One region of the Bacillus pacificus genome, then DNA from elsewhere that is predicted to be linked to it. Evidence: a T-box and tRNA genes for the amino acid it is inferred to sense, from the RefSeq annotation. Region 1 holds a T-box; the other holds one or more tRNA genes.
The links. A T-box is a leader RNA that pairs with one kind of tRNA and senses whether it is charged. The one in region 1 lies ahead of ileS (isoleucine--tRNA ligase), so its partner is inferred to be a tRNA-Ile.

Region 1 (5,129 bases):
AACGCTTTTACATTTAACTCATCCATGACGATATCACGATAAGATTCCCAATCCATATCATTTTCATTATGCTCAAGTAATACAAGTTCCGCTAACGGCTGTTTTACTTTTAAAGAATGTTGATTACGGTTACTTCTTCCAAGTTCAACAACTTGTAAAACTGCATCCATCTCCGCTTCTAATTTCGGTTGAAGTAGTGATTCATTTACAATTGGATAATCCTCTAAATGAACGCTACTTCCAGTTAAATTTAAATGAATATCTTCAGCGACAAACGGTGTAAATGGTGCAATTAATTTACTAATTGTCACAAGTACTTCATGAAGTGTCTCATACGCAGCTGCTTTTTCAGCATTCATACCAGACTCCCAGAAACGATTACGCGATCGCCTTACGTACCAATTACTTACTTCATCTACAAGCGTCGCGATTTCACGAGCTGCATTCGTAAATTGATAATCATCAAGTGCAGTTCTCACTTTTTTCGTTGTACTATGCAATCTTGATAATACCCATTCATCCAATTTCGTTCGCTTTACGTCATATGTTTCATCTGGATTATACTCATCTAAATTTGCATATAAAACGTAGAAGCTATACACATTGACTAATGTATCTACAAACTTAGATTTCGCTTCCAATACTGTTCTTTCAGAAAAACGCTTCGCATTCCACGGAGCACTGTCAACGAGAAGTGCCCATCTTAAAGCATCTGCACCAAACTGATTTACTAAATCAACTGGATCTAGTGCATTCCCTTTACTTTTAGACATTTTCTGTCCTTCTTCATCTAATACATGCCCTAGTGATAGCACTCGTTTATACGGTACTTTTCCAGTATATAGTGCCGATACTGCTAATAAACTATAAAACCAGCCGCGTGTTTGATCAATGCCTTCTGCAATTACATCTGCTGGAAACTGATCTTCAAATAACTCTTTATTTTCAAACGGATAATGATATTGCGCAAATGGCATCGAACCACTATCAAACCAAACATCAATTACTTCTGGTGTACGATTCATTTTACTTCCGCATTTTTCGCAGCAAACTTGCACTTCATCTACATATGGCTTATGCAATTCTAAGTCTTCAGGTGTCTCTTTCGTACTATGCTTTCTTAAATCAGCAATGCTTTTCGGTGCGAATTGATGATCGCAACTTTCACATTCCCATACGTTTAATGGTGTTCCCCAATATCTATTTCGGCTAATATTCCAGTCCACCATGTTTTCTAAAAACTTACCAAATCGTCCATGTTTCATATGGTCTGGATACCAAGTAACAGTATCGTTATTTTGTAAAAATGTATCTTTAATTGCAGTCGTTCGAATTAACCAACTCTCTCCTGCATAATAAAGAAGTGGTGAATCACAGCGCCAGCAATGCGGGTAGCTATGTTCATACTTTTCTTTATGGTATAGTAAGCCCTCCTTCGCTAAATAACGAACGATATCTACGTCACTATCTTTAACAAATTTACCTTTCAAAAATGGTACTGCCTCTGTATACTCACCTTTCTCATCTACAACATGCAAGAATGACAATCCTTCACTTTGAACGACTCTATAATCGTCTTCCCCGTATGCCGGTGCGATATGAACGAGTCCTGTACCACTATCTGCCGTGACAAAATCGGCTGCGATAACGTGGTAACCATTTGTAACTTCCTTCATTGGAAATGGTGGCATATAAGATGTATTTACTAATTCTTCGCCTTTATGGACAGATAATACTTCATAGTCTTCTTTTAATACATCTTGTACACGTTCTTTCGCAACAATGTATACATGACCTTCTTGTTTCGCTTTCACGTATTCCATATTTGGATGTACAGCGAGCGCAACATTGGCTGGAAGTGTCCAAGGTGTTGTCGTCCAGCCTAGGAAATATTCATTTTCACTATCTTTCACTTTAAATTTAACTGTTGCACTTAAATCTTTTACTGTTTTATACCCTTGTGCAACTTCATGTGAACTTAGTGAAGTTTGACAGCTTGGGCAGTATGGTGAAACTCTATGTCCTTTATACAATAAACCTTTTTCATGAATCGTCCCTAAAATATGCCATACACTTTCGATATATGGATTCTCTAACGTAACGTATGGATCATCCATATCTACCCAGTAACCGATGCTTTCAGTGAATTCACGCCACTGCTTCTCATATGTGAATACACTCTCTTTACACTTTTTAATAAATGGTTCAATTCCATACTCTTCGATTTCATGTTTACCAGAAATACCAAGTTGTTTCTCAACACCTAATTCTACAGGTAAACCGTGTGTATCCCATCCCGCTTTTCTTAACACTTTATAACCAGACATCGTTTTATATCTTGCTACTACATCTTTAATTGTTCGTCCAAGCGCATGACCTACATGCGGTAATCCATTCGCCGTTGGTGGTCCTTCATAAAAAACAAACGATTGTGCGCCTTCTCGATTCTGAATTGATTGCTCGAAAATACTTTGCTCGTTCCACTGCTTACGAATACGTGTTTCTCTCCCTACAGCTGACTCTTTTACATCTACTTTCTTCATCTACAATCACTCCTTTTTATGTTTTAAAGCACACAAAAAAACCGTCCCTATGAAGTAGGGACGGGTTTAACCGCGTTACCACCCTAATTCTATTAGCTCTTCGCTAATAGCACTTAGCAACGTACTATCATACGTGTTCTTTGTAACGGTAGACATCCGTCCGGGCTTACTTACTTTCAGCCTCGGCTCCTCGGAGATGATTTTCAAATAACGTCTGCACACCGGCTTTCAGCAACATACCGGCTCTCTGTGGAACAGTACACTATTTTACTCTTTCTCGTCTTCAGATTTGTATACTTTGTTAAAAGCTATTTTATGCCATTGGATAATAAATTGTCAACTAATTCAAAATATATTTTCATTTATACCCTTTTTCGTGATTGTTATACAATTACTTTTCAAATTCTCGCAATGCTGCTAAATTTTCATCATCCTCGATAAGTTCAGCGAAAAATCCCGACTCATCCTCACGAAGTACAATTTCAAGCTCTTCCTTCGCCTCTTCATTTCTGTTTAACTGCGCTAAATAACAAGCACGATCGTATCTTGCTAACAAATCACTCGCATCCATTGTTAATACTTCATTTGTTATTTTTTCTGCCTTTATCGTTTGGCCGGCACCATGATAAGAAGATGCTAAAGAAAGAAGAATTGCTGTTTCATTCGGATGATGTATAGAAGCATTTTCTAATACGTGAATTGCCTCTTCAAACCGTTCTTGACTTTGATATATTTCTCCTAAAGCAAGAAACGCTCTACTTACAAACGGTGTTTGCTCCGTTAATTGTAAAGTAATCTTCTCTGCTTTTCTTTCTTCTCCCATTTTAAAGAATACTTGTGCTTGTAAAAGAAGCGTATCATAATCATCTGGTAACTCTCGAACCATTTGCTTCGTTAATTCTGCAGCATCCCGTAACCTATCTTCTTCCTCACACTCTATGAAAAGATTTACAAGTTGCTTGGCTACATCGTAATCCCATTTACTTTCTAATGATGTTTGCAATACATCTATCGCCTCTTTATACATCACCACATTCTCGTAAAATAGTGCAAATCGCTGCGCTGCCATACTATTTTTTTGATTTAACTTTAATGAGATTTCATATAAATCAATGATTGTAGTAATAATCGAAATTTCTTTCGCACGGTTTTTCATGCGATAAAAAGCTCTTGTAATTATGGATTTCTTCGGCTGTTCATTTTGTTGACGTTCAATCCATCTTTCTGTAACCGCAGATGCAGCATACATAAACGCCATACTTCTGTCTGCCTTTTTTACTTTTAATATATGAAGAAAATCTCGTATGTTAGACCATTTCTTATGTTGTTCTATCGCTTTTACATATACATCAAATATACGTTCATTATTCACATCTTTTTGTATCACTTTCATCGCAATTTCAATTGCCTTTGCATTTCTATTTTTCACTAATACTTTTGCATAATGATATAAAACTTCTGTATGCTCGCCATCTAATCGTAGTGCCTCTTCAATCTGTGCTTGTTCTTTATCTATTTCATCCATCGCTCCATACACATATGCAATCGCATCTAATCGCCATATTTCAGGTACTTCGTCCGCTAATTGTTCTAGTTCAGCCAGCAATTCTTCCTGAAGATTCATTTCTACTGAAAGCTGTGCCAAATATTCCATATTAATATGCAACGGCTCTTCTTTCATCGCCTGAACCATATGACTTTGTTCTTTAGAACGATTTTCTTCTTTTTCGTATATTTCTGCAAGCTGTAAATGTAAACCAATGAAATTCCCATCAAGCTCTAAACATCTTTCATACGCTTGTTTTGCTTCCGTTAATTGTCCTAATGCCATAAGTGTTTCACCAATTCGGTAATACGGTAATGCCGTTTCTTTTTGTTCTATCGCCTTATTATATCTTTTCATCGCCTGGCCGTACTGTCCAATCGACTCATATAAAATACCTGTATAACAGCCATATTCACTTACGTCATTTCTTTCTTTTTGTAACGTTCTTAAGAATGCTATTCCTCGTTGTACAAATACCGTTCCTTTCATTCGATTCACATATTCATCTAACGCACTTGCTACATTATATTCGCTCTGCTTTATACCACTCTCTAACTTAGATAATGCTACTTTAAATCCTTCTTCACTTCCACCAAGTTCAACTTCAGCATCCCATAAAACCATTCCAGCGTTCATAAGGAAATCTTGGCTCTTTTCAATTTGTTTTTCGATACTGAGAATATATTCTTTTGCTTCCTTATATTGTTCTCTTGCCATATAAACTTGCGTAAGTCCGAAGTGAGAATATACATCATCATGATTTTCTTCCAAAGCACGAGTATACAATGTTTCCGCTTCTTCCAGACTATCCTTTTGAAAATGGTAGTCACCGAGTTTTACGTATAGAGGTGCCTTATCATCACAATTCTCAATACCTTTTAATAAAACTTCTTTCGTACTTTCTTCATCCTTCAAATCAGATTCGTATATTTCTGCAAGTTTCGTATAAATGTATGGTGCATTACTATCCAAATGAATTGCTATTTTAAGCCCTTTTATCGCTAAATATAATTTCCCTAAATGATGCGCACATCTCGCTC
Region 2 (5,129 bases), 1.9 Mb from region 1:
ACGTGGTACAGGATTACTTATCGTCGAGTTTTCTTTCCTCTCCACTTCATTCTTATATTCCTCACCGCGAACAATTTGTACATATCCAAGCCTTACAATAACCGCGGAGAACATTAAAAACACGCAGAAAAACAGCACGTTTAACCGAAAAGGAACGTGAGTCTTTTTCTTTTGTTGTTTCTGCTTCTTACCCATACAAACCCCCTCTACCAACAGCTATGTAATTTGAAAGGGACACCTTCATACAGGTGTCCTCACTGCTGTCTTACATCTTTTTCTATTCTAGCATAAAACAAACGATAAGTTAACCTTCTGGTTCTGTTTGATTCTGCGTGGTTCCTTGTGCTACAACACTTGTGTTCCCTGCATTTCCTTCATCATATTTGACATTTTTAACTGCAAAATAAATAAGAAAATGTCCAGCACCTAAAATACATAGTAAGAAAGGTAAACTCTTTTCAGGCGGAAAGAATAATACAGCACATAAAAAACTTAAAACTGAACAAATTCTCCCAGCATTTAACCATAATTCTCGGACAACAACATACTCTACACGCCACTCTCTCGCATTTTTCGCTCTACCAATTACATCATATGTCATCGATCCATATGGAACGAGTAAAATAGGGTATGCAATCGCAATGCATGCTGCATAAATAAGTAATTTTGTGTATGTAACATTGAATATAACTAAAAATACGACAGCATATAAAATAATGCCTCCAAGTAAAATTGCTTTTTTTCGCCACTCTTTCTTTAACATACGAGCAACTAAATAGTAACATACAAATGATACAGCAGAATTTACTAAGCTATATTTCCCTAATGCAAGCTCACTATCGGTTGCTAAGTACACGTATACTGAAATAACAAAAATGAATGTTCCCTCTCTCAATCCTTGGAAAAAATGAGCACGTGTAATTCTCCCCCAATTTTTATCAATCCGTCGCTCTTTCAAAACTTGTGTAACCTCATAACGACCTTCACATTCTCTCTTAGATACAAAAAAGCTTAAAACGACAGCAATTGCAAATAACAGTAACGAGAGGAAGAATACGACCGTATAACCACTCCACTTTTCCATACGTGAAATTGTGTATCCAGCTGCTATCGGTCCAATCATGCCAGAGAAGGATGTAAGAAGCCCAAGAAACCCGTTAAAGAAATCTCTTGTTTCTGGTTCTGTAATCTCAAATGTTAATAAATTAAACGCGAGCCAGTAAAAACCATATCCGACTCCTAAAAGAGCCCCCATTAATAAAATATAGTGAGAAGCGCTTTTTCCCGCTACTAAAACAACGATAAAAAAAATTGCTAACGTGCCTACGCCTATTCGTAACAAGATCGAGCGATCAATACGCTTCGCTAATTTCCCACCTATAAGAAATGTGAGGGGCTGCAATACAACGCTGGCCAAATTATACAAGCCGAGATTCACATAATTTTGTGTTTGTTTCCATAAATAAATGTTAACAAACGTATTCGATAAAGAAATTGCGAGCGTGTATAAACCTCCAATAAGGAGTAATAACACTAAATCCCGATTCACTTCAACATCACCAATTATATGTTTCCACTTCATACACAACTCTCCTTTACTTCATGTTCTAGTCTTCCAAAGACAAGCCCAATTATGTAAAAGGAAAGCATAGAAAAAAGCTAGGAGCATTCTCCTAGCTTTTTCTATCGTTATTACAATTATTTTGCTTCTTGGTAACGTTTTTCAGCAGCGTTCCAATCTACAACGTTCCAGAATGCACCGATGTAGTCTGGACGACGGTTTTGATAATTTAAGTAGTAAGCATGTTCCCAAACATCTAAACCGATAACTGGAGTTTTACCTTCAGTTAGAGGAGAATCTTGGTTTGGCGTGCTTGTTACTTCTAACTCACCATTATTTACTACTAACCAAGCCCAACCAGAACCGAAGCGAGTTGCGCCAGCTTTTGCGAATTCTTCTTTGAATGCATCGAAGCTACCGAATTTCGCTTCAATTGCAGTTGCAAGTTCGCCTACTGGTTGTCCACCGCCGTTTGGAGATAAGATCGTCCAGAAGAATGTGTGGTTAGCATGTCCGCCACCATTGTTACGTACTGCTGTACGAATTGCTTCTGGTACTTCGTTTAAGTTTGCAACTAATTCTTCTACGCTTTTGTCAGCTAATTCTGCATGACCTTCTAAAGCAGCGTTTAAGTTTGTGATGTACGTGTTATGGTGTTTTGTATGATGGATGTTCATTGTTTCTTTGTCAAAGTGAGGCTCTAAAGCATCATACGCATAAGGTAAATTTGGTAATTCGTGTTTTGCCATTGTTATATTCCTCCCAGTTTATGTATTGCCACTTAAGTGACATACAACTACATTCTACCCTAATTGCCATAGGGTGCAAACAAATAAATCACATTGTCTTGCTATCATTAAAGTAGCAAAATTCCCACTTCTTTTCAATTAAAATGCTCATATATTTCATAAAAAAAGCCCCCTTCTACAAGGAAGCTTCCTACTGACATAATAAACACGTGAAATGGATATGGACCCTGTAGGACTCGAACCTACGACCGGACGGTTATGAGCCGTCTGCTCTAACCAGCTGAGCTAAGGGTCCACAATTATGTATGTAACAATACATCAAATAAAGGAATTCCTATCGGATATATCCTTTAAGAAATGTAAGATAAATTTACCATATAGAAAAGAAAAGTGTCAATTGTATTTTTCTCATTTAAAAGAAGAAAATTAATAAAAAGAAATTTAGTTGTCTCTACTATATGTAAATATAATATATCTTGAGATTCCCTAGATTCCTACGTTACAATGATTTTATACATACATAAAGGAAGTGAATCTATGTCCATATTTACCCAATTAGTCAAAAGCGTATATTCGCCTAAAGATATGGCGCTATTCCGTTTTCAAAAAATCGGAAAAACCATTTTGTATATTATGCTACTTTGTCTAATCACTACTATTCCAAGAACATTCTTTTACGGTAGCTTTATCCAAGATAGTGTTACTATGGTAAATCAAGCAATTGAAAAAGATTTACCTGATTTTAAAATCGAAAATGGTGAACTAAAAGCTGATATTGAACAACCTATTCAAAAAGAAGAGGGAGATGCTCTTTTCGTATTTGATCCAAATACAACAGATATCGAAAAGTATCAAAATAAAACTGGTTTATTTATTTTAAAAGATAAAGTAGTTTCTATAGGAAATGGCCAGACGCAAACATACTCCTACAATGATTTATTAGGCACATCTCTTGAGAAAAAAGATTTGCAAGATTTCATTTCAGTATTCGATAGTATTTATCCAATTTTACTAGCTGTTATCGGCGTGTTAGTATATCTATTCCAATTGTTCATTACTTTCTTAGGAATTACTTTACTTGCGTTTATCGGTTCTGCTATGAGTGGTCAACGTAAATTATCTTATAAGCAAGTATGGACGTTAACTGCTTACAGCTACACAATTCCAACAATCTTCTTTATGATTATGGATTTATTCAAAATCGTTGTACCTGGTTCAACATTCATTTATATCGCAGTTGTTTTAATTGTTCTATACTTAACAATTAAAGAAATTCCAAAACCGAACGAAAAAAATGTCTAAATAGGCATTTTTTTTTTGGACAAGCATATATTCCTAGCAAAGGAGTGAAGAATATGAAGAGATTAGGTATATTCTTATTTGTGCTTGTTCTTGGTTATATATTTTATTACGATATAAAGATTGGCACTTTGCCGATGTTAAGTTCATATAAAAAGACAAATGCGGCCGAAACGATAAAACAAGAAAGTACAAATACAAAACAAAAAAAAGAAAACAAAGCGGAAAAAGAAACAGATGTCACTTATAAAACAATTGAAGTCAAAACAGGTGATACGGTTCTTTCCATTACAGAAGCGATCAATAAGAAAAAAATTCCTTCTATCGAAAAAGTAATTGATGATTTTAAACAATTAAATAAAAATACACCTGCTACAAAAATACAACTTGGAAAGTCTTATAAATTCCCGTTATATCAATAAGCAATCACTTAATCCTTGTCAATTACATAAAGGCGCTGATACAATAGTAAAAGTGAAACCGAGCACTTCGGTTTCTATAGCCCTGTATCACGTATACTATCATTGATATAAGGGACTAAATAAGAAACTTCTTTTATAAGGAGAGCGATCTATTCGTGAATGAAATGACTCATCGTACAAAAACACGTCCAGTTAAAGTCGGTAATTTAACAATTGGCGGTAATAATGAATTAATTATACAAAGTATGACAACAACAAAAACACATGATGTTGAAGCAACAGTTGCTGAAATTAAACGTTTAGAAGAAGCTGGCTGTCAAGTCGTGCGTGTTGCTGTTCCAGACGAACGCGCAGCAAATGCTATTGCTGATATTAAAAAACAAATCAACATTCCACTTGTTGCTGATATTCATTTTGATTATCGCCTTGCTTTAAAAGCAATTGAAGGCGGCATTGATAAAGTACGTATCAATCCAGGTAACATTGGTCGTCGCCATAAAGTAGAAGCTGTTGTAAATGCAGCAAAAGAACGTGGTATTCCAATCCGTATCGGTGTAAACGCAGGTTCATTAGAGCGTCACATTTTGGAAAAGTACGGATACCCAACTGCAGATGGTATGGTTGAGAGCGCCCTACATCACATTAAAATTTTAGAGGACTTAGATTTCCATGATATTATCGTATCTATGAAAGCCTCTGATGTTAACTTGGCAATTGAAGCATACGAAAAAGCTGCACGTGCTTTTGATTATCCACTACATTTAGGTATCACAGAATCTGGAACGTTATTTGCCGGAACTGTAAAAAGTGCCGCTGGTCTTGGAGCAATCTTAAGTAAAGGCATCGGAAATACACTACGTATTTCATTAAGTGCTGACCCAGTTGAAGAAGTAAAAGTTGCGCGTGAACTATTAAAGTCATTCGGCCTTGCATCTAATGCAGCAACACTTATTTCTTGTCCAACTTGCGGTCGTATTGAAATTGATTTAATTAGTATCGCTAACGAAGTGGAAGAGTATATTTCTACACTACAAGTACCAATTAAAGTTGCAGTACTTGGCTGCGCTGTAAATGGTCCTGGTGAAGCTCGTGAAGCTG

Region 2: it encodes a tRNA-Ile, which carries the amino acid that the T-box ahead of ileS (isoleucine--tRNA ligase) is inferred to sense. The anticodon was not compared.

Annotation. Positions count from the first base shown of each region.
Region 1 covers NZ_CP086328.1:2,998,373-3,003,501, forward strand. Annotated here, with positions in the region: gene ileS (isoleucine--tRNA ligase) at 1-2,543, opposite strand, end outside; T-box leader at 2,597-2,836, opposite strand; gene LMD38_RS15700 (bacteriocin-processing peptidase family protein) at 2,935-5,129, opposite strand, start outside.
Region 2 covers NZ_CP086328.1:1,073,428-1,078,556, reverse strand. Annotated here, with positions in the region: gene LMD38_RS05615 (peptidoglycan D,D-transpeptidase FtsI family protein) at 1-195, opposite strand, end outside; gene LMD38_RS05610 (MFS transporter) at 305-1,582, opposite strand; gene sodA (superoxide dismutase [Mn]) at 1,699-2,310, opposite strand; tRNA gene LMD38_RS05600 (tRNA-Ile) at 2,532-2,605, opposite strand; gene LMD38_RS05595 (DUF1189 domain-containing protein) at 2,848-3,612, shown strand; gene LMD38_RS05590 (hypothetical protein) at 3,666-4,031, shown strand; gene ispG (flavodoxin-dependent (E)-4-hydroxy-3-methylbut-2-enyl-diphosphate synthase) at 4,196-5,129, shown strand, end outside.